Regions from separate parts of the Streptomyces sp. NPDC001480 genome, predicted to be linked through region 1. Evidence: riboswitches for the same ligand, from Rfam matches in the RefSeq annotation. Region 1 holds a riboswitch; each other region holds the start of a gene.

Region 1 (7,429 bases):
GTGAGGGCGCCGTTCTTCATCGTCCGGCACGGCCTGGAGCGGCTGCGCGACGGCGGCCGGATCATCAACATCTCGTCCGGCCTCGCCCGGACCGCCGTTTTTCCCCACCAGATCGCCTACGCGATGACCAAGGCCGCCCTGGACGTCTTCTCCCGGGACCTGTCCAAGGTGCTGGGCCGCCGGGGCGTCACCGTCAATTCGGTGGCCCCGGGAATCATCGACACCGACAACACCGCCGAGCTGCTGCACGGCACCGAGGGCGGCTGGGCGCGGGCGGCGGAGATATCGGCACTGGGCAGGGTGGGCGAGACGGCCGACGTCGCGGACGTGGTGGCCTTCCTCGCCTCCGACGCCGGGCGCTGGGTCACCGGGAGCTGGGTGGATGCCACAGGGGGCTCGCTGACGTAGCCGGGGTGCGCGCGGTACCATTCTTTCGATTGGTCTAAACCACACTGACCGGTAACCACACAGATCGGCAGGCCCCAGCGTGGAAGTTGTCATCGTTCCGGACGCCGAGTCGGGCGGCGAACTCATCGCCGAGGCCATGGCACAGCTGTTGCGACGCAAGCCCGGGGCCCTGCTGGGCGTGGCCACCGGCTCGACCCCGCTGCCCATCTACCGGGCCCTGGCGGCCAAGGTGCGGGCCGGGGCCGTGGACGCCGCGCAGGCGCGAATAGCGCAGCTCGACGAGTACGTGGGACTGCCCGCCGAGCACCCCGAGTCCTACCGGTCCGTGCTCCGCCGGGAGGTGCTGGAACCGCTCGGGATCGCGATGGACGCGTTCATGGGCCCGGACGGAACCGCCGAGGACGTGCAGGGCGCGTCCGAGGCGTACGACCGGGCGCTCGCCGAGGCCGGGGGCGTGGACCTCCAGTTGCTCGGGATCGGCACCGACGGGCACATCGGATTCAACGAGCCCTGCTCCTCGCTCTCCTCGCGCACACGTATCAAGACGCTCACCGAGCAGACCCGCATCGACAACGCCCGCTTCTTCGAGGGCGACATCGAGCAGGTGCCGCACCACGTCATCACCCAGGGCATCGGCACCATCCTGGAGGCCCGCCACCTGGTGCTGCTCGCCACCGGCGAGGGCAAGGCGGACGCGGTGGCGGCGACGGTCGAGGGGCCGGTCGCGGCCGTCTGCCCGGCCTCGGCGCTCCAGCTGCACCCCCACGCCACGGTGGTCGTCGACGACGCCGCGGCGTCGAAGCTCAAGCTCGCGGACTACTTCCGGCACACCTATGCCCACAAGCCGGACTGGCAGGGCATCTGAGGCCGGCATGGTCGGCTTGAGGTAGGTACAAGGTGCGGCAACCACGGCTTTGGACTAGACCAAGCAGGATCACAACGGTATACAGAGGAGATCACGGAGCGTGCGGGTGGGGACCCGACGCGCTGAGCCGTGCCACGATGTGAGCCGTGGCCGATGGGCATGTCGGTCGCTTGGGCACCCGGAGCCGGGAAGGCAGAGCATGAGCACCGACGTCAGCAGTGCGGAGAACGAGAGTGGCGCCACCGTCCGTACCGCGCGCGTGCCCAAGTACTACCGCCTGAAGAAGCACCTGCTCGACATGACGGAGACCCAGGCGCCGGGCACCCCCGTCCCGCCCGAGCGCACGCTGGCCGCCGAGTTCGACACCTCGCGCACCACCGTCCGCCAGGCCCTTCAGGAGCTGGTCGTCGAGGGCCGGCTGGAGCGCATCCAGGGCAAGGGCACCTTCGTCGCCAAGCCGAAGGTCTCGCAGGCGCTGCAACTCACCAGCTACACCGAGGACATGCGCGCCCAGGGTCTGGAGCCGACCTCGCAGCTGCTGGACGTCGGCTACATCACCGCCGACGAGCGGCTCGCCGAGCTGCTCGACATCACGGCCGGCGGCAGGGTGCTGCGCATCGAGCGGCTGCGCATGGCCAACGGCGAGCCGATGGCCATCGAGACCACGCACCTGTCGGCCAAGCGCTTCCCGGCGCTGCGCCGCAGCCTCGTGAAGTACACCTCGCTGTACACCGCGCTCGCCGAGGTCTACGACATCCACCTCGCCGAGGCCGAGGAGACCATCGAGACCTCGCTGGCCACCCCGCGCGAGGCGGGTCTGCTCGGTACGGACGTGGGCCTGCCGATGCTGATGCTGTCCCGGCACTCCCTGGACCGCGAGGGCAAGCCGGTGGAGTGGGTGCGCTCGGTGTACCGGGGGGACCGCTACAAGTTCGTGGCGAGACTCAAGCGACCGCAGGATTAGCCGAGTCGGCATCTTCACGCCACAACCCCGAAATCGACATACCGATATGCGGATGAGGTCTTCCGCCGGCGTGACACTGTCGCCTAGATTGCCTGCGCATTACACAGGTGATCAGTGAGGGGACGGAGCTGTGGCATGTCCGAAACGCCTGAAGTGAAACCACCGGTGGTGACGCCGGTCCGGGTGATCATCGGCCTGTGTCTCGTCGCGCCCTTCGTGGCGATGCTGTGGGTCGGCTCCTACGCGAAGGCGGACCCCGCGTTCATCGGCATCCCGTTCTTCTACTGGTACCAGATGCTGTGGGTGCTGATCTCCACCGCGCTGACCATGACCGCCTACCAGTTGTGGCGCCGTGACCAGCGGTCCCGCCACACCGCGAAGGGGGGTGCGGCGGAATGAAGGACGGCGTGAACGGCGTCGCGCTCGGCGTCTTCATCTTCTTCTTCCTGGCCGTCACGGCCATGGGCTTCCTCGCCGCGCGCTGGCGCAAGGCCGACAACGAGCACAGCCTCGACGAATGGGGCCTGGGCGGCCGGTCGTTCGGCACCTGGATCACGTGGTTCCTGCTCGGCGGCGACCTGTACACGGCCTACACCTTCGTGGCGGTGCCGGCGGCGATCTACGCGGCGGGCGCGGCGGGCTTCTTCGCGGTGCCGTACACCATCCTCGTCTACCCGCTGATCTTCACGTTCCTGCCCCGCCTGTGGTCGGTCTCGCACAAGCACGGCTATGTGACGACCTCGGACTTCGTGCGCGGCCGGTTCGGCTCCAAGGGCCTGTCGCTGGCGGTGGCGCTGACCGGCATCCTGGCGACGATGCCGTACATCGCGCTCCAACTGGTCGGCATCCAGGCCGTGCTGGACGTGATGGGCGTCGGCGGCGGCGAGAACACCAACTGGTTCGTGAAGGACCTGCCGCTGCTGATCGCCTTCGGCGTGCTGGCCGCGTACACGTACTCGTCGGGCCTGCGGGCGCCCGCGCTGATCGCGTTCGTCAAGGACGCGCTGATCTACATCGTCATCGCCGTCGCGATCATCTACATCCCGATCAAGCTGGGCGGGTTCGACGACGTCTTCGCCAAGGCGGGCCACGCGTTCAGCCAGGTCAACCCGGCGACCGGGAAGCCGCGCGGCGCGCTCGTGCCGGCGGAGGCGGGCCAGTGGACGTACGCCACGCTGGCGTTGGGCTCGGCGCTGGCGCTGTTCATGTACCCGCACTCGATCACCGCGACCCTGTCCTCGCGCAGCCGTGAGGTGATCCGCCGCAACACCACGATCCTGCCGCTGTACTCCCTGATGCTGGGCCTGCTGGCGCTGCTGGGCTTCATGGCGATCGCGGCCGGGGTGAAGGTCACCAACGGTCAGCTGGCGATCCCGCAGCTGTTCGAGGACATGTTCCCGGACTGGTTCGCGGGCGTGGCCTTCGCGGCGATCGGCATCGGCGCGCTGGTGCCGGCGGCGATCATGTCGATCGCGGCGGCCAACCTCTTCACCCGCAACATCTACAAGGACTTCATCAAGCCGGACGCCACGCCGAAGGAGGAGACCCGGGTCTCCAAGATCGTGTCGCTGCTGGTGAAGGTGGGCGCGCTGGTCTTCGTCCTGACCATGGACAAGACGGTCGCCATCAACTTCCAGCTGCTCGGCGGCATCTGGATCCTCCAGACCTTCCCGGCGCTGGTCGGCGGCCTGTTCACCCGCTGGTTCCACCGCTGGGCCCTGCTGGCCGGCTGGGCGGTCGGCATGGTGTACGGCACGTTCGCCGCGTACGGGGTGGCCTCGCCGACGCAAGCACACTTCGGCGGCTCGGCGAAGGAGATCCCCGGTATCGGTGAGATCGGCTACATCGGCCTCACGGCGTTCGTCCTGAACGTCGTGGTGACGGTGGTCCTGACCTTCGTCCTGAAGGCGGCGAAGGCCCCCGAGGGCGTCGACGAGACCAAGCCGGAGGACTACACGGCGGACGCGGGCGACCCCGGCGTCGAGGTGGAACTGCCCCCGGCGACGGCCGGAGCCTCCCACTAGAGGAGGCCCCAGCAGGCAGGGCTGCGGCGGGCCGTCGGGAAATCCGGCGGCCCGCCGTCTGGTGCGTGGGGCACACTGCGGGCCATGGACATCCAGATCCGTGAAGTGGAACCCGACGAGTACGCGGCTCTCGGCGAACTGACCGCCCGCGCCTACCTCGACGACGGCCTCCTCGACTTCGGGGAGAGCGACTGGTACCTCGGTGAGCTCAGAGACGTGGCCAAGCGAGCGGCGGCCGCCGACGTGCTGGTCGCGGTGGCGGACGGAAACGTACTCGGCGGGGTCACTTTCGTACCCTCCGGCGGGCCCATGGCCGACATCGCCGGACCGGGAGAGGCCGAGATACGGATGCTCGCGGTCGCTCGGGCGGCGCGCGGCCGGGGTGCCGGCGAGGCCCTCGTCCGTGCCTGCGTGGACCGTGCGCGGGCCGCGGAGGGGTGTGTACGGGTCGTCCTGTCGACCCAGCGCACCATGCGCGCCGCCCATCGCATCTACGAACGACTCGGCTTCGTCCGCAGCCCCGGGCGGGACTGGAACCCGATCCCGGACCTCGACGACATCACTCTCCTCACCTACGAGCTGACGCTCTGAAACCGCCCCGACACAACATCTGGGGGTGGCGTGACGGGCGAGCACAAGATGTATGCTCATGCTCGTTGTCGCCGCAGGGGAATCCGGTGCGAATCCGGAACTGTCCCGCAACGGTGTACTTGTGCATGTCTGTGCACAGGAGTCAGTCCGAGGACCTGCCGACAGCGCGCCCCGGCCGTCCGGCCCGGGTGCCTTGACGTCCGGGCCTCGTGGAGTGGGCCGGTGGACGCGACGCCGTGCGCGCTCGTGTGCTGCCCCCTGCCCTCCGCCAGGCCCCCTGCCGAGCGAGGGAGTGCCCCACGTGACCATCGCGCCAGCCGACCCGGCTTCAGCCATCCCGGCGACCGAGGCGACCCCGGTGGAGTCCGACGGTCCCGGTACCGCGCTGTTGCGGACCCTGACCGAGCTGACCGCCGACCTGCCCGACGCCGACCCCGGCCGGGTGGCCGCCGCCGCGTTGCGCGGCCGGTCCGCCCGCGCCGACGAGGCGGAACTGCGCGAACTGGCCACGGAGGCGGCCGCCGGCCTGATCTCCGAGGACCCGGCCTACTCCAGGCTGGCCGCCCGGCTGCTGACCATCAGCATCGCCGCGGAGGCCGCCTCCCAGGGCGTCACCTCGTTCACCGGGTCCGTGGCCGTCGGCCACCGCGAGGGCCTCATCGCCGACCGCACCGCCGACTTCGTACGGCTGCACGCGGCCCGCCTGGACGCGCTGATCGACACCGGCGCCGACGACCGCTTCGGCTACTTCGGCCTGCGCACCCTGCACAGCCGCTACCTCCTGCGGCACCCCCTCACCCGCAAGGTCGTCGAGACGCCCCAGCACTTCCTGCTGCGGGTGGCGAGCGGCCTCGCCGAGGACGACACAGCCCGCTCGGTCGACGAAGTGGCCGCGCTCTACGGCCTGATGAGCCGCCTCGACTACCTGCCCTCCTCCCCCACCCTGTTCAACTCCGGCACCCGGCACCCCCAGATGTCGTCCTGCTACCTCCTCGACTCCCCCAAGGACGAGCTGGACTCCATCTACGACCGCTACCACCAGGTCGCCCGGCTCTCCAAGCACGCCGGCGGCATCGGTCTGTCGTACAGCCGGATCCGTTCGCGCGGCTCCCTCATCCGCGGCACCAACGGGCACTCCAACGGCATCGTGCCGTTCCTCAAGACCCTCGACGCGTCCGTGGCGGCCGTGAACCAGGGCGGCCGGCGCAAGGGTGCCGCCGCGGTCTACCTGGAGACCTGGCACTCCGACATCGAGGAGTTCCTGGAGCTGCGCGACAACACCGGCGAGGACGCCCGCCGTACGCACAACCTCAATCTCGCGCACTGGATCCCGGACGAGTTCATGCGCCGCGTGAACGCCGACGAGCAGTGGTCCCTGTTCTCCCCGGCCGACGTGCCCGAGCTGGTCGACCTGTGGGGCGAGGAGTTCGACGCGGCGTACCGCAAGGCCGAGGCCGAGGGGCTCGCGAAGAAGACCATCCCGGCCCGTGACCTGTACGGCCGTATGATGCGCACCCTCGCGCAGACCGGCAACGGCTGGATGACCTTCAAGGACGCCGCCAACCGCACCGCGAACCAGACGGCCGAGCCGGGTCACGTCGTGCACTCCTCGAACCTGTGCACGGAGATCCTGGAGGTCACGGACGACGGGGAGACCGCGGTCTGCAACCTGGGTTCGGTCAACCTCGGCGCCTTCGTCGACACCGCGACCGGCGACATCGACTGGGAGCGGCTGGACGACACCGTCCGTACCGCCGTCACCTTCCTCGACCGCGTCGTCGACATCAACTTCTACCCGACCGAGCAGGCCGGCCGCTCCAACGCCAAGTGGCGTCCGGTGGGCCTCGGCGCGATGGGTCTCCAGGACGTCTTCTTCAAGCTGCGGCTGCCCTTCGACTCGCCGGAGGCGAAGGCGCTGTCCACGCGTATCGCCGAGCGCGTCATGCTCGCCGCGTACGAGGCCTCCGCCGACCTCGCCGAGCGCAACGGCCCGCTGCCGGCCTGGGAGAAGACGCGTACGGCCCGGGGCGTGCTGCACCCCGACCACTACGGCGTCGGGTTCACCTGGCCGGAGCGCTGGGCGGCGCTGCGCGAGCGCGTCGCGACGACCGGCATGCGCAACTCGCTGCTGCTGGCCATCGCCCCCACCGCCACCATCGCCTCGATCGCCGGCGTCTACGAGTGCATCGAGCCGCAGGTGTCCAACCTGTTCAAGCGCGAGACGCTGTCCGGCGAGTTCCTCCAGGTCAACTCGTACCTGGTGAAGGACCTCAAGGAGCTCGGCGTCTGGGACGCCCGCACCCGTGAGGCGCTGCGCGACGCGAACGGCTCGGTGCAGGACTTCGCCTGGATCCCGGCCGACGTACGGGCGCTGTACCGCACGGCCTGGGAGATCCCGCAGCGCGGCCTGATCGACATGGCCGCCGCCCGCACCCCGTTCCTGGACCAGTCCCAGTCCCTGAACCTGTTCTTGGAGACGCCGACCATCGGCAAGCTCTCCTCGATGTACGCGTACGCCTGGAAGCAGGGCCTGAAGACGACGTACTACCTGCGCTCCCGCCCGGCGACCCGCATCGC
Region 2 (7,429 bases), on a different contig from region 1:
CGCGTTCGCCTGCCCGCCCCACACCTGCGCGGCCCGCAGCACGGCCAGCACCAGGTTCACGCGCGGTTCGCCGACCGGGCCGCCGCCCAGGATGTGCAGGCCGTCGCGGATCTGCACGTCCTTGATCTCGCAGAGGTAGCCGTCGATGTGCATGACGAACTCGTCGAACTCGGCGTCGTCCGGCTGCTCTGCCACGTGCAGGTCGTGGTGGAGCTCGGCCGCCTTGACCAGGGTCCAGATCTGCGCGCGCACCGCGGGTGCCTTCGCCGGGTCCAGGTCGCAGACCAGCGCGTACTCGTCGAGCAGCTGCTCCAGCTTGGCCAGGTCGCCGTAGGTGTCGGCGCGGGCCATCGGCGGCACCAGGTGGTCGACGACCGTGGCGTGCCCGCGCCGCTTGGCCTGGGTGCCCTCGCCGGGGTCGTTGACGATGAACGGGTAGATCAGCGGGAGTTCGCCGAGGACGGCGTCCGGGGCGCAGCCGCGTGACAGTCCGAGGCCCTTGCCGGGCAGCCACTCCATCGTGCCGTGCTTGCCCATGTGCACGATCGCGTCGGCGCCGAAACCCCCCTCCGATGTCGCAGCCTCCAGCCACCGGTAGGCGGCCATGTAGTGGTGCGACGGCGGCATGTCGGGGTCGTGGTAGATCGCGATCGGGTTCTCGCCGAAGCCGCGCGGCGGCTGGATCATGACGACGACGTTCCCGAACCGGAGGGAGGCGAGGACGATGTCGTCCCCGTCGACGTAGAGGGAGCCCGGCGGCTCGCCCCACGCCTCCAGCATGGCGTCGCGCAGCTCCGGGTCGAGCTTGTCGAACCACGCCCGGTAGTCGGCCAGCGGTACGCGCGCGGGCGCGGCGGCCAGCTGCTCCTCCGTGAGCCACTCGACGTCGTGCCCGCCGGCCTCGATGAGGCGGTGGATCAGCTCGTCGCCGTTGTCGGGGTACTCGCTGACCCCGTACCCGGCGTCCCTGAGGGCGTCCAGCACCCGTACCGCCGAGGCCGGCGTGTCCAGGCCGACCGCGTTGCCGACCCGCGAGTGCTTGGTCGGGTAGGCGGTGAAGACCAGCGCGACCTTCTTGTCGGCGTCGGCCTTGTGCCTCAATCGGGCGTGGCGTACGGCGATCCCGGCGACGCGCGCGGCCCGCTCGGGGTCGGCCACGTACACCGGCACCTCGTCGGGGCCCTGCTCCTTGAAGGAGAACGGCACGGTGATCAGCCGCCCGTCGAACTCCGGGATCGCGACCTGCATCGCCGCGTCCATGGGGGAGAGGGCGGCGTCGGACTCGTCCCAGGCCGCGTGCGACGAGGTGAGGCACAGGCCCTGGAGCACGGGGATGTCCAGGTCGGCGAGCGCCCCGATGTCCCAGGACTCCTCGTCGCCGCCGGCCGAGGCCTGCGAGGCGTGCGTGCCGCCCGCGGCGAGCACGGTGGCCACCAGGGCGTCCGCCCGGCCGAGGACCTCGTACAGCCCGGCGTCGGCACCGCGCAGCGAACCGCAGTAGACCGGCAGGGCGTTGGCGCCCCGCGCCTCGATCGCGTCGCACAGGGTGTCCACGAAGGCGGTGTTGCCGCTCAGTTCGTGGGCGCGGTAGAAGAGCACGCCGACGGTCGGCCGGCCGTCCTGGAGGGTACGGGAGCCGTGCACGCCGTACTCGGGCATCTTCCGCGGCTCGACGAAGCCCTCACCGGTCAGCAGCACGGTGTCGGACAGGAACCGGGCGAGCTCGGTCAGGTTCTCCGGGCCGCCCTCCACGAGGTACCTGAGCGCCTCGGCCACGACACCGGCGGGCACGGACGACTCGGCCATCAACTCGGCGTCGGGGACGCTCTCACCGCCGAGCAGCACGGCCGGGACGCCCGAGGCCTTCAGGGCGGCGAGCCCGTCCTCCCAGGCGCGCTTGCCGCCGAGCAGCCGCACGACGGCGATGTCGGCGCCCGCGAGGAGCGACGGCAGCTCGGCCGCCACGTCCACCCGGGTCGGGTTGCCGATCCGGTAGGACCCGCCGGAGGCCCGCGCCGCCAGCAGATCGGTGTCGGCGGTCGACAACAACAACACTGTGCTCATGCGGGCGCTCCCGGTGGAATGTAAGGCAGTCCTTGCGGCGCGCCGGACTCGATGAGCCGCCAGAGCGCGTCCGTGTCCGCGTGCTGTTCGATCAGGTCGCCGAGCCGGTCGAGCTGCTCCTCGCGCAGCGCGGCGAACGAGGTGTCGGGCGCCGGTACGAAGCGGCGGCCCGCGGCGGCGGCCACCTCGCGCAGGAAGGCCCGCCGGAAGCCGTCCGACTCCAGCGAGCCGTGCCAGTGCGTGCCCCAGGTCTGGCCGACCCGGCAGCCGTCCAGGAAGGGAATCCCGCCCGTCACCTCGGCGACCCCGTGATGGATCTCGTATCCCTCGACCGGCTCGCCGAGGGCTTCCCCGACCGGCCGGGTGAGGGTCTTCTCGCGGGCGAACCGCACGCGGACGGGCAGGACCCCGAGGCCGTGGACCTGCCCGGCGCGCGACTCGACCTCGTCCTCGATGTGCTCACCGAGGATCTGGAAGCCGCCGCAGATGCCGAGGACCGGCCGTCCTTCGGCGGCTCTCCTGCTGATCGCCTCCGCCAGTCCGCGCTCCCGCAGCCACTCCAGTGCGCGGACCGTCCCACGCGTCCCCGGGATCACCACGAGGTCGGCGTCGGCCAGTTCCTCCGGCCGGTCCACGAACCGCACCACGACACCGGGTTCGGCGGCCAGCGCGTCCACGTCCGTGAAGTTGGACATCAGCGGGATCGCGCACACGGCGACCCGCAGCACGTCCTCGCCGACCGGCGGCGCGGTGTTCGACTCGCGGACCGTCCCCCGCAGCGACACCCGCAGCCCGTCCTCCTCGTCGATGCCGAGCCCGTGCCGGAAGGGCAGCACGCCGTACGTGTGCCGTCCGGTGAGACCGTGCAGCATGTCGAGGCCGGGCTCCAGCAGGGAGACGTCGCCGCGGAACTTGTTGACGAGGAACCCGGCGACGAGTTCCTGGTCCTCGCGGGAGAGCAGGGCGACGGTCCCGAAGAAGGAGGCGAAGACGCCCCCGCGGTCGATGTCGCCGACGACGAGCACGGGCAGCCGCGCGTTCCTCGCGATCCCCATGTTCACGATGTCGGTCCGCCGCAGATTGATCTCGGCGGGCGAACCGGCGCCCTCACAGATCACCGCGTCATACGTGCCCCGCAACTCGGCGAGGCAGTCCAGCACGGTCCCCAGCAGCTTCTGCTGCCGCCCCCCGTGGTAGCCGCGCGCGCTCAGCTCGCCCACCGGCTTGCCCAGCAGCACCACTTGGCTGCTCTGCTCCCCACCGGGCTTGAGCAGCACGGGGTTCATCAGCGCGGTCGGCTCGACGCGGCAGGCCTGCGCCTGCATGGCCTGCGCCCGCCCGATCTCCGCGCCCTGGCGCGTCACGAACGAGTTGAGGGACATGTTCTGTGCCTTGAACGGCGCGACCTTGACGCCCTGCCGCACCAGCCAGCGGCAGATCCCGGCCGTGACGACGCTCTTGCCCGCGTCGGAGGTGGTGCCGGCGACGAGGAGACCCCCGCTCATTTCCCACGTCCCTTCACAACGGCGCGCGCGGCGACGCCGACGCCGAGCGCGAGCAGGCCGACGCGCTTGGAGAGCCGTACGGCCCGTTCGATGTCGGGGACGGTGACGGTGCGTCCCCCCTGGTTCAGCACCGGGCGGTGTTCAACCCGCCCGCCGTACGACAGCGTCCCGCCCAGCCGCACGCCGAGCGCGCCCGCGAACGAGGCCTCCACGGGCCCGGCGTTCGGGCTCGGATGCCGGTCCGCGTCGGCCCGCCAGGCCCGTACGGCACCACGGCGGTCGTCCCCGGCCGCGGCGGCCAGTACGGCGGTCAACCGCGCCCCCGGCCAGCCCACGAGGTCGTCGAGCCGGGCCGAGGCCCACCCGTACCGCCGGTACCGGGGCGACTTGTGCCCGACCATGGCGTCGAGGGTGTTGACGGCCCGGAAGCCGAGCAGCCCGGGCACCCCGCCCACGGCTCCCCACACCAGGGCGCCCACCACCGCGTCGGAGGTGTTCTCGGCCACGGACTCCACGACGGCCCGGGCGATCCCGTCGGCGTCCAGCGCCTGCGGGTCCCTGCCGCACAGGTGCGGCAGCCGCGCCCGGGCAGCCTCGACGTCCCCTGCCTGGAGGGCACGCCCGATGCCACGGGCCTCGCGTGCGAGGGAGGTTCCGCCCACGACGGCCCAGGTGGCGGCGGCGGTCAGCGCGACGGACGCGGCACGGGAGGGGCGTACGGCCGCGGCGGCGACGGCACCCAGGCCGACGGCACCGCCCACGCACACCGCGGTGTGCAGGGCGCCCCAGCCCCGGTGGTCCCGCCACAGCACCCGCTCCACGGCACCGGCGGCCCGCCCGAACGCGGCCACCGGATGCCCGCGCCGCGGATCACCGAGCAGCTGGTCACCGAGGAGGCCGGCGGCGGCGCCGTACGCGAAGACGCGATCGGCACGCATCGGCTCAGCCGGCCGTGGGCGCGGGCAGCGGTCTGGTGCTGTACCTCGAACGGCAGGCGAGCATGGCGATATGTCCTCACTCAGGGTGTCCGCGCCCTGGTTCGACGAGACCGGCGGTGGGAGTTCCTGGCTCCCGGGGCTACCTACCCCGGTGACAGTGGCGGGACCGCGCCGGATTCACACCGGCTTCCTCCCTTGCCGCCGTACATGGCCCCGGAAGTCCACCACGGCCCCGGAAGGGCCGTCAACTTGCCGTTGACCTGCACGGGGAGAGTGTGCTGAGGCCCACATCGAAGCCCGGGTGGTGGTGGGGCGGCATGCGAAAGGCTCCTTCCCGAAGACTTCGAAGTCTTCGGGAAGGAGCCTGTTCGAGGCCTCGGTCAGGCCTTGTGCATGATCAGGTAGATCCCGTAGGCCACCGCCGCCGCGCATGCCGCGAAGCACACGTACGCGCCGGCGACGGCCGCGGCCGCCGAGTCGCCCTGCGCGACGGCGCGTTCGCGTCGTGCCAGACCCTGGACGCCCAGGGTGAAGAGGGCCACCAGGCCGACGGTGACCGCGAGGCTGACGCCGAAGACGGAGCCGAGGGCTGCCCAGTCGATCTTCATAACAGAGCTGCTTTCTTGGTGTCCGGGTGCCCGGGATCAGACGGCGGCGGCCGGCGGGGTCGCCGGGTCGGCGGCGACGGGTGCCGCCGGGGACGGGATCGTGGCCGACAGGTCCTCGGCCACCACACCCACCGGGGGCGGGGTGACGACGGCGATCGCGGTGGTGACCACGCCGGCCGGCTCCTCGGTCTCGTTGACGTTGGTCGCGTCGACCACCTCGCGGCGGGAGAGCTTCCAGATCGCGGCGCTGGAGGCCACCAGGAAGACCGCCACCAGCGCGGTGCCCCAGTCGCCGAGGTCCGTGACCGTCTCGGCGAGCGCGCCGACCAGCGCGGCGGCCGGGAGGGTCAGCGCCCAGGCGACGAACATCCGGGTCGCCGTGGACCAGCGGACCACTCCGCCCTTGCGGCCCAGGCCCGCGCCCATCACGGAGCCGGAGACGACGTGGGTGGTGGAGAGGGAGAAGCCGAGGTGGGAGGAGGCGAGGATGGCGGTGGCGGCGCTCGTCTGGGCCGCGAAGCCCTGCTGCGGCTCCAGTTCGGTCAGGCCCTTGCCCATGGTGCGGATGATGCGCCAGCCGCCGATGTAGGTGCCGAGCGCGATGGCCATGCCCGCGGAGAGGATCACCCAGGTGGGAGGGTTGGAGCCGGGGGCGATGGAGCCGCCGGCGATCAGCGCGAGCGTGATGATGCCCATCGTCTTCTGCGCGTCGTTGGTGCCGTGGGCGAGGGAGACCAGACCGGCCGAGGCGATCTGGCCGGCGCGGTAACCCTTGCGGGTGGCCTCGCCCTCGGCGTTCTTGCCGATGCCGTAGGAGAACCGAGTGGCGAGCATCGCCGCCAGCCCTGCGACGACCGGCGCGGCGACCGCCGGGAGCAGCACCTTGGTGACGAGGACGTCACCGTGGACGGCACCGAAGCCCGCGGAGGCGACGGTGGCGCCGATCAGGCCGCCCATGAGGGCGTGCGAGGAACTGGAGGGCAGCCCCACCAGCCAGGTGAGCAGGTTCCAGAGGATCGCGCCGACCAGGGCGGCGAAGATGACCTCGGGACGTATGCCGTTCTCGTCGACGAGCCCCTTGGAGATCGTGTTGGCGACCTCCACGGAGAGGAAGGCACCCACAAGGTTGAGCACGGCGGACATGGCCACCGCGACCTTGGGCTTGAGCGCGCCGGTCGAGATGGTGGTGGCCATCGCGTTGGCGGTGTCGTGGAAACCGTTCGTGAAATCGAACGCGAGCGCGGTCACGACCACGATCGCGAGGATCAGCGAGAAGCTTTCCATTTACCCAGGCATTCTTTCGAGCGTCATTGGCTGGTGGAACGTAAGCAATCTGGGTGAACGGAAGATGAACTGGGGCGGTAATCGTGGTGCCGGATCCGGAGGTGAGTGTTCCGCTCCCGTCCGGTGGTGCCGAACGCCCCGGGCGCCCCTTGGCTAGTCGCCCCTCGCGAAGGACTTCAGCCCGGCCGGGGAGCCGTGGAAGAGATTCTGGTCACCCGGCAGGCTGCCGCTGTTGTCGTACTGCCAGAAGGTCCAGTACGACCACCCCGCCGGCAGGGCGCCGGGGTCCCCTGAGTGACGGGCGAGCCACAGCGCGTGGTCGGCGAAGGCGTGGCTGCGGCCGGTGCAGTCGTTCCACCAGTGTGCGGTGGTGTAGATCACCGGGCGGCGGCCGGTCTCCCGTTTCATCTCGTCGCTGAAGTCCTGGATCCAGTCGACCATCTTCGCCTTGCTCAGGCCGTAGCACCTGTGCCCGCTGTCGTACGGGTTGTACTCGATGTCCAGTGCGGGCGGCAGTGTCCAGCCGTCGGCGGTCCAGGAGCCGCCGTGGCGCACGAAGTACGCGGCCTGGGCGGTGCCCGGCGACTCGTCCGGCAGCGCGAAGTGGTACGCCCCGCGGATCAGGCCGGCCTCGCGCGAGCCGCCGTACTGCCGGTCGAAGTAGGGGTTGCGGTAGTCGGTGGATTCGGTCGCCTTGATGTAGACGAAGCGGGCACCCCTGGCCTTCACTCCCGGCCAGTCGACGTTCTTCTGGTGGGACGAGACGTCGTGCCCCTTGGGCAGGCCTGCCGCCGTGGCCCGGGTTCCGGTGAGGGCCGTCCCGCCGACGGCGAGTGCCGCCACGGCCGTCACGAGCAGGCGGGCGCGGAGACGGGACAGATCCATGATTCCCCCCGGAATGGCGACGTGCACGACAAAACGTGCAGAGAGTATTGGAAGATCATGCGATGAGCGATGATCTCCGGCCAAGCATGGATAGAGGGGTATTTATGTAGCTATGCACCTTTTCGGAGGGCTCGATTCCGGCCTA
Region 3 (7,429 bases), on a different contig from region 1:
GCGCCCGTGGCCTTCTTCACCAGCCGCTCGATCCGCGCCAGTTCGTCCGGCTCCAGTCCGGGCATGGCCCGCAGCCCCGGCCAGGTCTCCTGCGTGTACGGGTAGCCCTCGACCCAGTCGTCCTTGGCGAGACACCGCTGCCGTACGGCGTCCACGTCCGGCAGGACGTCGTCCAGGACCCAGTAGTCGCGGCCCTTGGTGGGCTTGCGGTAGGGAAGCACGGGGAGAGGGGTGGCGGCCCGCGCGGGCCGACCGGGCCGTGATGGCATGGACATGCGGTGAACGTATAGCCGGGGTCCGTCTGGACTCGCCCCACGACTGGTCAATGTTCGGTCAACGGAAAGGGGTTCGACCAGCGGAAAGACAGGCCACCGCCACACACTCCCGCAACTTTTTACCGAAACCATAGAGTCATCTGGCTTCCCCATCCGTACTGCTGTGCGTCCGAACCGCTCGCCTCGCGAGTGGGAACCATTACCGGGCAGGAGGCACGGTGCGCTTTTCGCGGAACGCGACGGGAACTCTCTTCGTGGGCGGGGCCATGGCGGTGACGCTCACTGCAATGGTCTACCCGAGCATGCTCGGGGTCTCCACCGTCTCCAGCGACCAGTCCCGGATCATCGCCAACACCCAGTGGGGACCGCTGACGGAGGGCGACCGGGACTTCGTGGTCAAGGTGCGCGCGGCGGGACTCTGGGAGTACCCGGTCGGCCAGCTCGGGCTCCAGAAGGGCCAGTCGGCGGCGGTCAAGACGGCCAGCAACCACCTGATCGACGGTCACGCCGCGCTGGACGTCTCCTGCCGCAAGATCGCACCCCTGCTGAACATCACGTTGCCCAACATCGCGAGCCCCCAGCAGGAGGGCTTCGTCACCCAGTTGAAGAGTGACAGCGGCAAGCAGTTCGACGTCGACTTCGCCAACATTCTGCGGATGACGCACGGATCGATCTTCAACACCATCGCGAAGGTCCGCTCCACCACCAAGAACTCGCTGGTGCGCGCCCTCGCCGACCAGGCCAACGACACGGTTCTGGACCACATGACGGTCATGGAGAAGACGGGCGACGTCGACTTCGACACGACCCTCAACACGCAGACGAACCCGCCGAAGATGCCGGCCTCCCAGTTGACCCCGCCCGCACCGCCCGCCGGGCAGCCGCAGGTGGTGCTCACCGCGCCGCCGACCGAGACGTCGACCGCGCTGGACCTCAGCGGCCTGGGCGTCGGCTCGGCCCCCTCGGCCCCCGCCGCCGCGCCCTCCCCCGGCGCGTCGGGCGGCTAAGCGAGCCACACGGTGGTGTCGGGCGGCAGTACCCCGCCGCCCGGCAAGGGCACGCTGCTCAGCAGCACCTCCCCGGGCGGCAGCGGTACCGGCCCGTCGCCGAGGTTGGTGACGCACCGCCAGCCGTCCGAGCGGGCGAACTGGAGGACGCCGGCGGGTGCGTCCGGCGCCCAGGTCAGCGACTCGCCCTCCAGGAGCTTGCGGCGCAGCCGCAGGGCCCTGCGGTAGAGCTCCAGGGTGGAGCCCTCGACGCCGTCCTGGGCCTGGACCGCGTACGCGGCGAAGACCGGCGGCTGGGGCAGCCAGGCGCCGGCCGCGCCGAAGCCGTACGACGGGCCGCCGGTCGTCCACGGCAGCGGCACCCGGCAGCCGTCGCGGCCCTTGCGGACGTGGCCGCTCTGTTCCCAGATCGGGTCCTGGAGGACCTTGGTGGGCAGACCGGCCACCTCGGGCAGGCCGAGTTCCTCACCCTGGTAGACGTACGCGGATCCCGGCAGGGCCAGCATCAGCAGGGTCGCCGCCCGGGCCCGGCGCAGGCCCGCCGCCTCGTCGATCGCGGGTGCCCGGCCGCCGGAGAGCAGCCAGGCGTCGTGGTCCGTGCCGGGCGGGAGCGTCAGGCGCGAGGTGTGGCGTACGACGTCGTGGTTGGACAGGACCCAGGTGGCGGAGGCCCCTGCCGTACGGGCCGTGCGCAGCGAGCCGGTGATGACGCGGCGCAGCTCGTCCGCGTCCCAACCGGCTTGCAGGTACTCGAAGTTGAACGCCTGGCCCAGTTCGTCCGGGCGGGCGTAGAGGGCGCGGCGGGCGTCCGGGACCCAGGCCTCGGCGACCGCCGTGCGGGGCGGGGTGTAGGAGTCGAAGATCTTGCGCCAGTCGCGGTAGATCTCGTGGACCTCGTCCCGGTCCCAGTAGGGGTGGCTGCCGGGGGGTACGTGTTCCAGGGCCTCCTCGCCGGTCGGGCCGAGGTCGCCGACGTCCCGGAGCGGTTCGGTGAGGTCCTTGGCCAGGCCGTGGGCGACGTCGATCCGGAAGCCGTCGACGCCCCGGTCGGACCAGAAGCGCAGGGTGGTGCGGAAGTCGGCCCGCACCTCCTCGTTGTCCCAGTTGAGGTCGGGCTGCTCGGAGGCGAACAGATGGAGGTACCACTGGCCGTCGGGGACCCGCTGCCAGGCGCTGCCGCCGAACACCGACTGCCAGTCGGTGGGCGGGAGTTCGCCGCGCTCGCCGCGCCCGGCGCGGAAGACGTAGCGGTCGCGGGCGGCGGAGCCGGGACCGGCCCGCAGCGCCTCCTGGAACCAGGGGTGCCGGTGCGAGGTGTGGTTGGGGACGATGTCGACGACGACCTTCAGGCCCAGCAGGTGGGCCTCGGCGACCATGGCGTCGAAGTCGTCCAGTGCGCCGAGGCGGGGGTCGACGTCCCGGTGGTCGGCGATGTCGTAGCCGCCGTCGGCGAGTTCGGACGGGTAGAAGGGGCTCAGCCACAGGGCGTCGACGCCGAGCGCGGCCACGTGGTGCAGGCGCTCGGCGATGCCCCGGACGTCGCCGAGCCCGTCGCCGTCGGCGTCGGCGAAGCTGCGGGGATAGACCTGGTAGACGACGGCCTGGCGCCACCAGTCGGGGTTCCTGGACGAGAGGTCGTTCACAGTGGCTCCCTTGGGAAGGACGACAGGGAAAGCCTGTCCACATTGCCGGGAAAGCGAACCTTCACACTCTGCGGAATAGATCATTCCCAGTGTGGCGAAGTTGTGATGACTTCCCGAACTCCCCTTGTTCCGGCGCAGGTTGACAGGGTTCAGCCGGTCGACCCACCATGTGCACACGCTGTGGCGCATGTGACCAATGGGCCCGGTGTCCTCGACCTGCTTCTGCCTGCCGCGTGCCGCCTCACGCTGCCTGAAGCACTCTCAGAACTCCTGATGGGATACACATGTCCATAGCGATCCGTGCCACCACGCGCCGCCTGCTGGGGACGGGCGTCGCGACGCTCGCCCTCTGCGCGGCCTCCGTCGCCGCCGCCTCCGCCGCTCTGGCCGACGACGCGCCCGGCGGCGACGGCTGGAAGTCCGGCGGCACCTACAAGCCGGGCACGGGCGCGGGCACGGAGACCGGTACCGACCGCTGCCAGTTCTCGCTCGACGGCACCAGCTTCTTCGACTCGGTGAAGGTCGACGACCAGAACCTCAGGCCCACCGGCGACGGCAAGGTCCACATCAAGGTCCGCACCGCCGGTGACGCCTCGACCTGCACCGCCTCGCTGGCCTCCTACCTCGCCCACGGTGCCTCCTTCAACACCTCCGGCGAGCAGGTCTTCGTCGACTTCGACTCGGTGACCGTCAAGCCGGGCCAGACCGACTCCCTCGACATCGCGGTGCCCGACGCGGGCTGCTTCGCGCAGCTCGACCTGTACCGGGGCGCGGTGAAGTTCGACGGCAAGCTCCACGCCAAGGACGGCTTCGAGCACGGCGACCTGCCCAAGGGCCCGGACCACCCGGTGATCAAGGACAAGCTGATCGCGGCCTGGAACGGCGGCACGAAGGAGTGCACCTCCACCGAGTCCGCCACGCCGACCCCCACCACGCCGGCCTCCGCCCCGGCCCAGCCGACGGCCCCGACCCCGAGCGCCTCGGAGTCGAAGTCCACCGCCACCCCGACCCCGTCCGCCTCTGAGTCGACCTCGACCCCGACCCCGGCCCCGACCCCCGACGGTGGCGGCGGCGACCTCGCCGAGACCGGTGGCGGCAGCGGCTCCGGCATCATCGCCGGAGGCGCGGCGGTGCTCCTCGCCGGCGGCGCCGCCATCGTCGTAGCAACCCGCCGCAAGCGAACCGCACGCGGCTGACCCCGCCCCGGGAGGGCCGGGTCCGGTCAGCCTCCGTCGGCCGCGCAGTGCCCGAGCAGGTCCTGGACCTCCGTGTCCACCACCCGGTACCTGACCACGCGGCCCTCCTTCTCCCCCTCCACGACCCCCGCGGCCCGCAGCAGCCTGAGCGCCTGCGACACCGCGGGGTCGTTCATTCCCGTCGCGATCGCCAGGTCGGACACGGCGAGCGGGCCGGTGCGGTGCAGGGCGAGCAGCAGCGCGAGGCGCTTGGCGTCGGCGAGCAGGGCGAAGCGGTCGGCCCAGGCGCGCACATGGCCGGGTTCGCCGATCGCGGCGATGGCGTCGCACACCCGGTGACCGTCGATGGTGCGACGGTCCGCGCGGTCGGCAGGCACGAGATGCATACCGCCATGTTCGCAGGCACCGTTCTGTGATCTTCGATACCTGCGCAGGTGCGCAGCTATGCAGACGACCGCCCGCGCACCTACGGTGGGCGGGCCGTGGTGTTCGGGAAGTCGATGCGATGTCGACGCGGCCCTCGCCACTGTGATCGGGGAGTTCCCGTCCCGTCCGGCACCCGCCGGGCCACTGGTCGTACGACCGGGAAGGCAGGGACGGCGGACGCATGACCCGTAAGCCAGGAGACCGGCCACGGCAGCTCACGAAGTGATCCACGAGGTGCTGGAGCGTGAACCGGATGACCCTGCCGGAAAATTCCTTCAAGTGGCGGCGCGAGGACACGGTCAGGACGGCGGGGCTGCTGACGGTGATCGTCGCCCTGCACGTCGTCGCCTTCGGGATCCTCTTCCTGCTCGTGGTCCCCGAGCACTACAAGGTCGGCTCCAAGGCCTTCGGTATCGGCCTCGGCGTCACCGCCTACACCCTGGGCATGCGGCACGCGTTCGACGCCGACCACATCGCCGCGATCGACAACACCACCCGCAAGCTGATGGCCGACGGCAAGCGGCCGGTGTCGGTGGGCTTCTGGTTCGCGCTCGGGCACTCCAGCGTGGTCGTCGTCCTCGCGGCGCTGATCGCGGGCGGCACCCAGCTCGCCGGCAAGGTGATGAACGAGGGCTCGCGCACCCACCAGGTCCTCGGCTTCATGGGTACGACGATCTCCGGCACGTTCCTCTACCTCATCGCCGCCCTCAACCTGGTCGCCCTGACAGGCATCCTGCGCGTGTTCAGGGCGATGCGGGCAGGCACGTACGACGAGGCGGAACTCGAGGCCCACCTCGACTCCCGCGGTTTCATGAACCGCGTCCTCGGCCGCCTGACGAAGTCCGTCTCCCGCCCCGGCCAGATGTTCCCCCTGGGCTTCCTCTTCGGCCTCGGCTTCGACACCGCCACCGAGGTCACGCTGATGGTGATGGCCGGCTCGGGCGCGGCGGCCGGCCTGCCCTGGTACGCGATCCTCTGCCTGCCCCTGCTGTTCGCGGCCGGGATGAGCCTGTTCGACACCCTCGACGGCACGTTCATGAACTTCGCCTACCAGTGGGCGTTCTCGAACCCGGTGCGCAAGGTCTTCTACAACCTCACCATCACCGGGCTGTCCATCGCCGTCGCCTTCTTCATCGGCACCATCGAGCTGGTCGGCGTCCTGCACGACAAGCTCGACCTCCGCGACGGTCTGACCGGCTGGATCGCGGGCCTCGACCTGGACAACGTCGGCTACACCATCGTCGTCCTGTTCGTAGTGGTGTGGGCGGCGGCCCTGACCTACTGGAAGGTGGCCAGGGTGGAGGAACGCTGGACGGCACCGGCACCGGCACCGGCACCGGCCGGCACCGACCAGGTGTGCTGACCGGACAGGCCCTCCAGGGTCCGTCGCCGGTCACACGTACGCGGCCAGCCCCTCGGACAGCAGCGTGAAGGCGTGTTCGGCGTCGGCGACCGCCTCCGGGTAACGGTCGTCGGCGGACCGGCCGCCGGCCACCGCCTGGAAGTTGTCCATGGACAGCAGCCGCTGCGCACCCACCATCTGACCGGCCGCCAGGCGCGCGGTCAGCGCGGGGACCTCGGCGGTGTCCCGCAGCGCCTCCGCGAGCGCGCGTTCCGCGCCCTCGTCGAAGCGGACCATCCTCGTGCGCAGCGCCGGGGTCCGAAGGATCATCCGGGTCAGCGCCAGGATCTGCGGCACGTCGTTGAGGCCGGTGATCGGGTCGCGGTCGCGCAGGCCCGCCATGAAGTGGTCGCGGAGGGCCGACAGCGGCCCGACGGCCGGCGGCCGGGCGCGCACCACGCGGGCGGCCTCGGTCTCGTGGTCGGCGAGGCGGTGGATGACGAGCTCCTCCTTGGTGGGGAAGTAGGCGAACACCGTCCGCTTCGACACCTCGGCGGCCTCCGCCACCTGCGCCACCGACACCTGGTCGAACCCGTGCTCGAGGAAGAGCGCGATGGCCGCGTCGGAGATAGCGGCATGGGTCCGAGCGCGTTTGCGTTCACGCAGCCCTGTCATGCCGCCACCGTACCAAAAATCTGCACCCGGATTTTTCTCGCACCAAGATGTTTCTTGCACTCGAATATTTCTTGCACTGGGTATAGCTTTGCACTCGGTCGAGTCCAAGGAGGAGCGATGACCGACGTGATCGTGGCGGGCGCCGGACCCACCGGGCTGACGCTGGCCTGCGAACTGGCGCTGGCGGGCGTGCAGACGCTGGTGGTCGAACGCCTGCCGCAGCGGGTCGAGCAGATCAAGGGCGGGGCGGTCCAGCCGCGCACCCAGGAACTGCTGGAGCTGCGCGGCCTGCTGGACCCGATGCGGGCCAGGGCGACGGCACGCGAGCCGGTGGGCGGGCACTTCGCGCTGCTGCCCGTGCCGCTGGACTGCACGGTGTGGGACACCGCGCACCCCTACCCGCTGTCGATCCCGCAGTGGGAGGTCGAGGAGGTGCTGGAACAGCGGGCCACGGAGCTGGGGGTCAAGGTGCTGCGCGACACCCCGTTGACGGCCGTGGAGCAGTCCGAGGACGGCGTGGTCGTGACCGCGGGCGACCGGCGGATCGAGGCCCGCTGCCTGGTGGCCTGCGACGGCGGGCACAGCACGGTCAGGAAGCTGCTCGGCGTGCCCTTCTCGGGCAGGCCCGGGACGTACACGGCGGTCCTGGCCGACGTGCGGCTGTCGTCCGTGTCCGACCTCGTGCCGAAGACCCAGGGGCACATCAGCACACTCACGCGCGAGGCCGGCGACCGCTGGGTGATGCTGGTGCCGGTCGGCGGCGACCGCTACCGGTTCACCGGCGGGACGGTGGGCGAGGAGGACCTGCCCAGGGACAGGCCGGTGACCTTCGAGGAGATCGCCGAGTCGCTGCGCGTGGTGTACG
Region 4 (7,429 bases), on a different contig from region 1:
CTCCAACACCCGTGGTGTCGACGCCCGCCGCCCCACCACCAACGCCGGGCACGGCACCCACGACACGACCTCCAGCCTGACGCAGTTCACGCTGCCGGACGACAGCGTCATCAGGTATCGGACGGCCAAGGTCTTCAAGCAGAACGGCTGGACCCCCGGCTCGGTCAAGTCGGCCAAGGGCAAGAGCCACGCGAAGCCGCTGCCTGTTCCGGCACGGCTCGGCGACCCCTCGACGATCAAGCACGTCTTCCTGCTCGTCAAGGAGAACCGGACCTACGACCAGGTCTTCGGTGACATTCCGAACGGCAACGGCGACTCGTCGGTCACGCAGTTCGGCGAGAACGTGACGCCGAACCAGCACGCTCTGGCCGAGCAGTTCGGACTGTACGACAACTTCTACGACGTCGGCACGAACTCCGCCGAGGGCCACAACTGGCTGATGCAGTCCGACAACCCGGAGTACACCGAGTCCTCGGCCGGTGAGTACACCCGCAGTTACGACACCGAGGACGACGTTCTCGGCCACCAGAGGACCGGCTTCATCTGGAGCGGTGCGCAGGCGGCCGGCAAGTCGGTTAAGGACTACGGTGAGTTCCAGTCGATCGAGAGCAAGCCGGCGGACGCGACCTGGCAGAACCTGTACTGCGACGCCAAGAACATGGAGGCGACCGGGCAGCCGACCCGGTACCCCATTCAGACGGGCTCGGCGATCCCGTCGCTGAACAAGGTGTCCGTGCCCGGCTTCCCGATGTTCGACCTCAGCGTCCCGGACATCTACAAGGAACAGATCTGGAAGCAGGACTTCGAGAAGAACGGTCCGGCGAACCTGAACATGTTCTGGTTCTCCAACGACCACACCGGTGGTCCGGCGAGCCCGGCCGCCGAGGTCGCGGACAACGACCTCGCGGTCGGCAAGATGGTCGACACCATCACGCACAGCAAGTACTGGAAGGACTCGGCGATCTTCGTCGTCGAGGACGACTCCCAGGCCGGCCTCGACCACGTCGACGGCCACCGTGCCCCGGTCCAGGTCATCAGCCCCTATGCCCAGCACGGCACCGTCGACAGCCACTACTACTCGCAGATCACGATGATCCGCACCATCGAGCAGATCCTCGGGATCCACCCGATGAACCAGATGGACAGCGCGGCCACCCCGATGTTCGGGGCGTTCACCCCGAAGCCGAACTACACGCCGTTCACGGCGCAGCCCAACCGGACCTCGCTGACCCTCGGTCTGAGCACCCAGCCCTCCTGCGGCTCGGACGATCCCGCACCGCAGGACGCAAAGGCGGCGCCCGCGCCGACGTCCGTGACGGTGCCGGCGGCCGAGCGGAAGGTCGCGGCGCAGTGGAAGACCTGGGAGTCGCACCAGCGACTGACCGGGACCAAGGCGGTGCCGGACTTCGCGAACCCGGAGCAGATGAACCGCCTCACGTGGTACGAGACGCACAACTGGACCAAGCCGTACCCCGGCGACAGCAAGATCTACGCGCCGAACGACGTGCCCGGCGCCTACCTCCCCTCGCCGGAGTCCGACGGCTGACCTGACCCGCCCCCTGAATTGCCCCTGGTCGGCGTCACCGCCGGCCAGGGGCATCTTCGGTCCCGGGCTGCTCAGTCGGCCGTCCGCAGCAGCAGCTTGCCCGTGGAGGTGCGGCCGCCCATCAGCCGGTGGGCCTCGGCCGCGTCCGACAGCGGGAACTCGGCGGTGACCGGGAGGGTCACGGTGCCGTCGACGACCGTACGGAAGGCGCGTTCGGCGAGCGAGCGCAGCGCCTCGGGCGCCGTCCGGGCGAGGGCGAGGATGGAGAAGCCGGCGACGGAACGGCCCAGCGGGTAGAGCTCGGGCTGCCCGACGTGCCACGGCTCGGCTCCGCTCGCGTTGCCGAAGGACACCAGGCGTCCGAAGACGGCCAGGGCGTCTAGCCCGCTGCGCAGGGTGTCGCCGCCCACGGGGTCGAGTACCAGGTCGACGCCCCGGCCGGCGGTGGCGCGGCGGACGTCGTCGAGGAAGGTGTCGTCGGTGAACACGTCGTCATAGCCGTGCTTGAGAGCGTGCCCGGCCTTGGCGGAGGACGAGACCACGCCGTACACGGCGCCCGCGCCCGCCGCCCGGGCCAGCTGCCCGGCCGCCGTGCCGATGCCTCCCGCCGCGCCGTGGATCAGCACGCTCTCTCCGGCGCGCAGCCGCCCGACCTCATGGAGCAGGGCGTGCGCGGTCGGCAGTACGGTGGGCAGCGCGGCCGCGGTCCGCAGGTCCAGGCCCTCGGGGAGCGGGAAGACCGTGGCGGTCTCGGCGACCACGACCTCCGCGTAGGCGCCGCCGTTGACGAGTGCGACGACTTCCTGCCCCGGACGCAGCCCTGTCACGCCGTCACCGACGGCCCGGACTCGTCCCGAGACCTCGAGGCCGGGCCGGAAGGGCAGGGATTCGACCCGGTACCCCTCGGCGCGTGCCTTGAGGTCGGCGAAGTTCACGCCGACATGGGCGGCGTCGATGGTCACCTGGCCCGGCCCCGGCTCGGGAACGTCGGCCTGGACGACCTTCAGCACCTCGGGGCCGCCGTACTCCTGGAACTCCACTGCGCGCATAGCGGAACGCACCCTCCGACGATGTTCAACGAAAAGCGAACACTGGCACCGTACGACGTTCGTCGAACACTGGGCAAGCGGCATTGAACCTCCTCGCTGTGTGCGACGTATGAGTCACCGCGGGTGGCGCGGGGTCGCCCGACCGAGAGGAAGGGCCGAACAATTTCCTTATTATCGAGCCGTGCCGTCAGCATCGAGTCCGACGACGCGGCCCTGGTGCGGCAGGCGGACGGGACGGGCGGCACCCACGGCGGCACCCGCGGCGGCGGCCATGTGCCGGGCCTGGACGGGCTGCGCGGTCTGGCGGCACTGTATGTGGTTCTCTTCCACTGCTGGCTGCTCGCCTTTCCCGGCTTTCCGAAAAACTCGGGGCCGCCCTGGCTGGGCTGGCTGATGTACGGACGCCTCGCCGTTGTCTTCTTCCTCGTACTGTCCGGATTTTCGCTGGCCATCTCCCCGGCGCGCGGTGGTTGGCGGCAGGGCGGGGTCCTCCGGTTCTTACGGCGCCGAGCCTGGCGAATCCTTCCGCCGTACTGGGCCGCACTCGCGTTGAGCGTGGTGATCGGTTACTTCGTGGTGCCCGCGTCGCATCATGGGCCGCCGAACATCAGAACGGTTCTCGTGTACGGCCTCGTCGCCCAGGATGTCCTCACGGCTCGCACGCCGAACGGTGCGTTCTGGTCGATCGCCGTGGAGGCGCAGCTCTACCTCGTCTTCCCGCTGCTGCTCCTTGTCCGGAGACGGCTGGGGGCGGTACTCCTGGTCGGGGGTGTGACGCTGCTGGTCGTCCTGCGCGGGCTGTTGGCCGACAACGCGTTGCCGGACGAAGGTGACAACTGGCTGACCCCGAATCTCGCGCCCGTGTTCGTCGCCGGTCTGGTCGGCGCGGGAATCATCGTCGCGGGAGAGAAGGTCCGACGCATGCCCTGGCACTGGCTCGCCGCTCTGGCCGCCGTGCCGGTGATACTGCTCATCGCCGTCCAAGGATCGGCCTGGACGACAAAGCACTACTTCTGGATGGATCTCGCCGTCGCACCGGCCATGACGATGTTTCTGGCGGCGATCGCCACCGGGCGGCCGGCATGCGTGATGCGACTGCTGGCCATGCGGTCCATGCGTAGCCTCGGTGACTTCTCGTACAGCCTTTACCTCATTCATCTGCCGATCGTCATGGTCGTCGTCCGGAAGATCGCCCCGCAGTACGTGTCGGCCGGACTGCCCACGTTCTGTTTCACGTTGGTCCTGGGGCTGCCCGCTTCGGTGCTGTCGGCTCGGCTGTTCGCGCGGCTCTTCGAGCTTCCCTTCAAACGAAACCGGTCCTGGAAGTCCATGCTCTCGCCGGCACGTTCACGCTGACCCACCGGGCCCCATGCGGTCTTGGCCGTGTCCGCGTCACTGCGGTACGGTCTGTCCGATATTGACGACGGCGAGACGGAAGCCGGTGGGAATCCGGCACGGTCGCGCCACTGTGTGCCAGACGCCCTCCGGGGCGTCCGGCGAGTCAGACCCGTGGCCGTCGTCCTGTGCACCACCGAGATGGGACGCGAACTCCCAGAGGAGGCACTGCCATGGCGCAGTCCGTCGCCCAGCCGACAGCCACCACTCCCGCCATCCCCGCCAAGCTGCCGCTGAAGGCGATAGCCCCCTGGGCGGTCTTCTTCGGCATCCTGATGCTGGTCCTGCTGTACTTCGTCGGCGCCGAGCAGGGCGCCACCTCCGTGCTCAACGGCACGGACGTCCACGAGTGGGTGCACGACGCCCGCCACCTGCTCGGCTTCCCCTGCCACTGACGCGAGGGACGCCGCACGCCCATGAATTCCGCAACGGTAAGAAATCTCCTCGTGCGGGGCATGCTCGCCGGCCTGGCCGCCGGCGTGCTCGCCCTGGTCGTCGCCTACCTCCTCGGTGAGCCGAATGTCGACAAGGCGATCAGTTTCGAGGACGCCCACTCCCACGAACACGAGATGGAGGTCGTCTCCCGCTCCCTCCAGTCCACCGCCGGCCTCGCCACCGGCGTCCTGGTCTACGGGGTCGCCTTCGGCGGCATCGCCGCGCTCGCGTACTGCTTCGCGCTGGGCCGGATCGGCCGCTTCAGCCCACGGGCGACGGCTCTGCTGCTGTCCGGCTGCGCCCTGCTCGCCGTGTACGTCGTCCCGTTCCTGAAGTACCCGGCCAACCCGCCGTCCGTCGGTGAGCCCGACACCATCGGCAAGCGGACCACCCTGTACTTCCTGATGATGCTGCTCAGCATCCTTCTCGCGATCGGAGCCACCCTCCTGGGCAAACGCCTGGCGCCCGCTCTGGGCACCTGGTGGGCGACGGTGGCCGCGGTGGCCGCGTTCGTCGTCGTGATCGGACTGGCGTACGCGTTCCTGCCGGTCGTCAACGAGGTGCCGAAGGACTTCCCGGCCACCCTGCTGTGGCGGTTCCGCCTGTCGGCCCTGGCCGTCCAGACCGTCCTGTGGGGCGGATTCGGCCTGCTCTTCGGCGAGTTGGCCGAGCGGCAGCTCAATCCCGAACCCGCGGCGGCCCGGTCCGGGCGGACGGCTCCCACCCCGAACTGAACGCTTCCGGGACACGGGAGGGAGGGTCTCAGCGCGCCGAGACGGTGGCCGACGCGGCCAGCGGCTGCCCGAGCCGCAGATTCCACCGTCCGGCCCGCCCACTGAGCTCCGTGGCCGTCAGCGGCGGTACGTCCAGCCGCCAGAAGGCGGACGCGGGCAGGCCCAGTACGTGAACGGCCGCGGCCCGTACGACTTCCGGCTCGACCACGGCGAGCGTACGGCCGTCCGTGTCCTGCGCGGTGTCCAGCCAGTGCCCGACCCGCTCGCACACGTCCCGCACCGACTCCCCGCCGTGTCCTGCCCAGCCGGGATCGGCGAGCCAGTGGCCCACTGCCTCCGGCTCGGCCGCCGCCACCTCGTCAAGGGTGCGGCCTCGCCAGCGGCCCACGTCCAGACCGCGCAACTCCGGCGTCTCCACGACGTCCAGGCCGAGCGCCGCCGCCGTCTCCCGGCAGCGCGCACCCGGGGACGTGGCCACCCGGGCCGGCGAGGGCAACGACCCGGCCGCCGAGCGGGCGCGGGCCGCCCCGGCGTCGTCCACCGAATCGCCGTCGTAGAAGCGGGCCTGGCGCAGCGACGGGCTCGTCGCGGCCGAGACGAAGGTGACGCGGCTGGTCACGTGGCTGCTCCTCCTGCGGTCGGCATGGGACGCGGATCGCCTGCCTCGGTCGCGAACATAACAGGCAGGTGTTCTACCGCGCGCCGGCGGCGTGACGAGGAGGCCGCCGACGATGGTGCGGACGGGGGTTCAGGTCGCGCAGGACGTCGGCGGGGCAGTGGGCGGGGCCCTGGTCCCAGACGGTGAGGTCGGCGAAGCGACCGGGGGTGAGGGTGCCGCGCAGGTCCTCCTCGCCCGTCAGCCGGGCGACGTTGACGGTGTGCAGGGCGAGGGACTCTTCGTAGGTGATGGCGTGCTCGGGGCCCCGGACGCCGATGACGGTCTGCCGGGTGGTCATGCCCCAGACGGAACGCATGGCGCCGAACTGGCCGACGGGGAAGCCGGATCCGGTGCTGACCTGCGTGCCCAGGTCGAGCCAGCCCCGGGCCGGGAAGAGCCGGGCCACGCGTTCCGGGCCTCAGAAGCCCTCTTCCACCTCGGCGCTGTCGTGCAGCAGTGGCTGCCGGATGGTGACGGGGATGCCCAGGGCCACGGCACGGGCGCGCTGTTCGGGGCCGGCCAGGCCGCCGTGCTCCATCACCAGCGTCCCGGCGGGCAGGCCCGGGTTGCGCCGGAGGACACGCTCGTAGACGTCCAGCAGGACACGGACCGCGCGGACGGCCTCGGCCAGCGCGTCGGGCAGGTCCTCCACCTGGGCCGCGCTGGTCATACCGAGCGCCGAGACGAGGACACGGACCGGTGCTCAGCGCGCCGGCCTCGCGGGCGGCCAGCATCGCCGCGTAGTCGTCGAGGGAGTACCGCGCAGTCGCGCACGGTGCCGATGCCGGTGGCGGCGTACTGGCTGCTGGCCAGACGCAGTCCGGCGATGCGCTGGGCCCGGTCGGGGGCGGGGAACAGGCGCTCCACCAGGCCCAGGGCGTTGTCGATCAGCCTGCCGTCGAGCTTGCCGTCGGCGTCGCGGCCGATGACACCGCCCGGCGGTACGGGGGGCTCGGGAGTGGTCCTGGCCCGCTGCCGGATCAGGTCCAGGAACTCGGGGATGGTGCGGGCCTGGTGCACCGGAACGTCGTGCGCGCCGAGCGCCGCGTGGATCAGGCGGGTGTGGGTCTGGGAAAGGGCCGTGATGCGGTCACCGCGCACGGCCAGTACCCGCTGCGGGGCCTGGCCGGGCAACAGTGTGTGCACCGCGTCGGCCCGGATCACAAGATCGGCTCCGTGATCAGAAAGTACGCCATGCCCGGCCTGTTCCGTGCCGATCATGCGCCAATCCGCCGACGCGGCGGGCCGTCGGATCGTGCCCTCGTCCTCGTCATACGGAAGCCACGACCTGGCCGGACATGACCTCGGGAGGGTTGGGGAGCAGCGGCGCGAGGTTGTCCCGTACGAAGACCGCTGCCTTCTTGATCGATTCGTCGGCACCAGCCTCGTTCTCGAAGACGCTGGTCGAGACCATGACTCCGTTGCCGGCGTCGACCCAGTAGTAGGCCAGGAGACCCGGGATCTGACGCATGAGCGGCACGAACCCCTCGCTCACCCGACGCCCAGCCTCGGCCGGGTCGGTCACCCCTGAGTACCTTCTGATGGCTGCGTACACGGCTGTTCTCCTCGTGGGTCGGGGCATCTGCTGCCCAGACGCCGTACCCCCGCCGAG

What was found. Region 1 has a riboswitch for cobalamin ahead of ACFY01_RS27335 (ribonucleoside-diphosphate reductase subunit alpha). Riboswitches for the same ligand answer to the same signal wherever they lie in the genome.
Region 2: it holds a riboswitch for cobalamin, as region 1 does, so the genes downstream of both, ACFY01_RS07565 (cobalamin biosynthesis protein) here and ACFY01_RS27335 (ribonucleoside-diphosphate reductase subunit alpha) in region 1, are expected to answer to the same signal.
Region 3: it holds a riboswitch for cobalamin, as region 1 does, so the genes downstream of both, ACFY01_RS21930 (HoxN/HupN/NixA family nickel/cobalt transporter) here and ACFY01_RS27335 (ribonucleoside-diphosphate reductase subunit alpha) in region 1, are expected to answer to the same signal.
Region 4: it holds a riboswitch for cobalamin, as region 1 does, so the genes downstream of both, ACFY01_RS29925 (CbtB-domain containing protein) here and ACFY01_RS27335 (ribonucleoside-diphosphate reductase subunit alpha) in region 1, are expected to answer to the same signal.

Annotation. Positions count from the first base shown of each region.
Region 1 covers NZ_JBIAVX010000011.1:154,466-161,894, reverse strand. The annotation lists gene ACFY01_RS27365 (SDR family oxidoreductase) at 1-408, shown strand, start outside; gene nagB (glucosamine-6-phosphate deaminase) at 488-1,273, shown strand; gene ACFY01_RS27355 (GntR family transcriptional regulator) at 1,473-2,237, shown strand; gene ACFY01_RS27350 (DUF3311 domain-containing protein) at 2,373-2,636, shown strand; gene mctP (monocarboxylate uptake permease MctP) at 2,633-4,261, shown strand; gene ACFY01_RS27340 (GNAT family N-acetyltransferase) at 4,346-4,852, shown strand; cobalamin riboswitch at 4,898-5,030, shown strand; gene ACFY01_RS27335 (ribonucleoside-diphosphate reductase subunit alpha) at 5,154-7,429, shown strand, end outside.
Region 2 covers NZ_JBIAVX010000003.1:59,579-67,007, reverse strand. The annotation lists gene cobN (cobaltochelatase subunit CobN) at 1-2,064, opposite strand, end outside; gene ACFY01_RS07570 (cobyric acid synthase) at 2,061-3,569, opposite strand; gene ACFY01_RS07565 (cobalamin biosynthesis protein) at 3,566-4,507, opposite strand; cobalamin riboswitch at 4,608-4,748, opposite strand; gene ACFY01_RS07560 (hypothetical protein) at 4,888-5,115, opposite strand; gene ACFY01_RS07555 (anion permease) at 5,152-6,399, opposite strand; gene ACFY01_RS07550 (lysozyme) at 6,553-7,284, opposite strand.
Region 3 covers NZ_JBIAVX010000008.1:326,077-333,505, forward strand. The annotation lists gene ACFY01_RS21905 (DUF6445 family protein) at 1-269, opposite strand, end outside; gene ACFY01_RS21910 (DUF4142 domain-containing protein) at 494-1,282, shown strand; gene ACFY01_RS21915 (glycoside hydrolase family 13 protein) at 1,279-2,925, opposite strand; gene ACFY01_RS21920 (LAETG motif-containing sortase-dependent surface protein) at 3,210-4,121, shown strand; gene ACFY01_RS21925 (ArsR/SmtB family transcription factor) at 4,148-4,507, opposite strand; cobalamin riboswitch at 4,588-4,772, shown strand; gene ACFY01_RS21930 (HoxN/HupN/NixA family nickel/cobalt transporter) at 4,801-5,910, shown strand; gene ACFY01_RS21935 (TetR family transcriptional regulator) at 5,941-6,564, opposite strand; gene ACFY01_RS21940 (FAD-dependent oxidoreductase) at 6,682-7,429, shown strand, end outside.
Region 4 covers NZ_JBIAVX010000012.1:335,113-342,541, forward strand. The annotation lists gene ACFY01_RS29910 (alkaline phosphatase family protein) at 1-1,546, shown strand, start outside; gene ACFY01_RS29915 (zinc-binding alcohol dehydrogenase family protein) at 1,618-2,595, opposite strand; gene ACFY01_RS29920 (acyltransferase family protein) at 2,812-3,951, shown strand; cobalamin riboswitch at 3,983-4,127, shown strand; gene ACFY01_RS29925 (CbtB-domain containing protein) at 4,164-4,385, shown strand; gene ACFY01_RS29930 (CbtA family protein) at 4,407-5,159, shown strand; gene ACFY01_RS29935 (histidine phosphatase family protein) at 5,188-5,778, opposite strand; gene ACFY01_RS29940 (amidohydrolase family protein) at 5,852-6,223, opposite strand; gene ACFY01_RS29945 (hypothetical protein) at 6,236-6,487, opposite strand; gene ACFY01_RS29950 (hypothetical protein) at 6,484-6,981, opposite strand; gene ACFY01_RS29955 (hypothetical protein) at 7,088-7,342, opposite strand.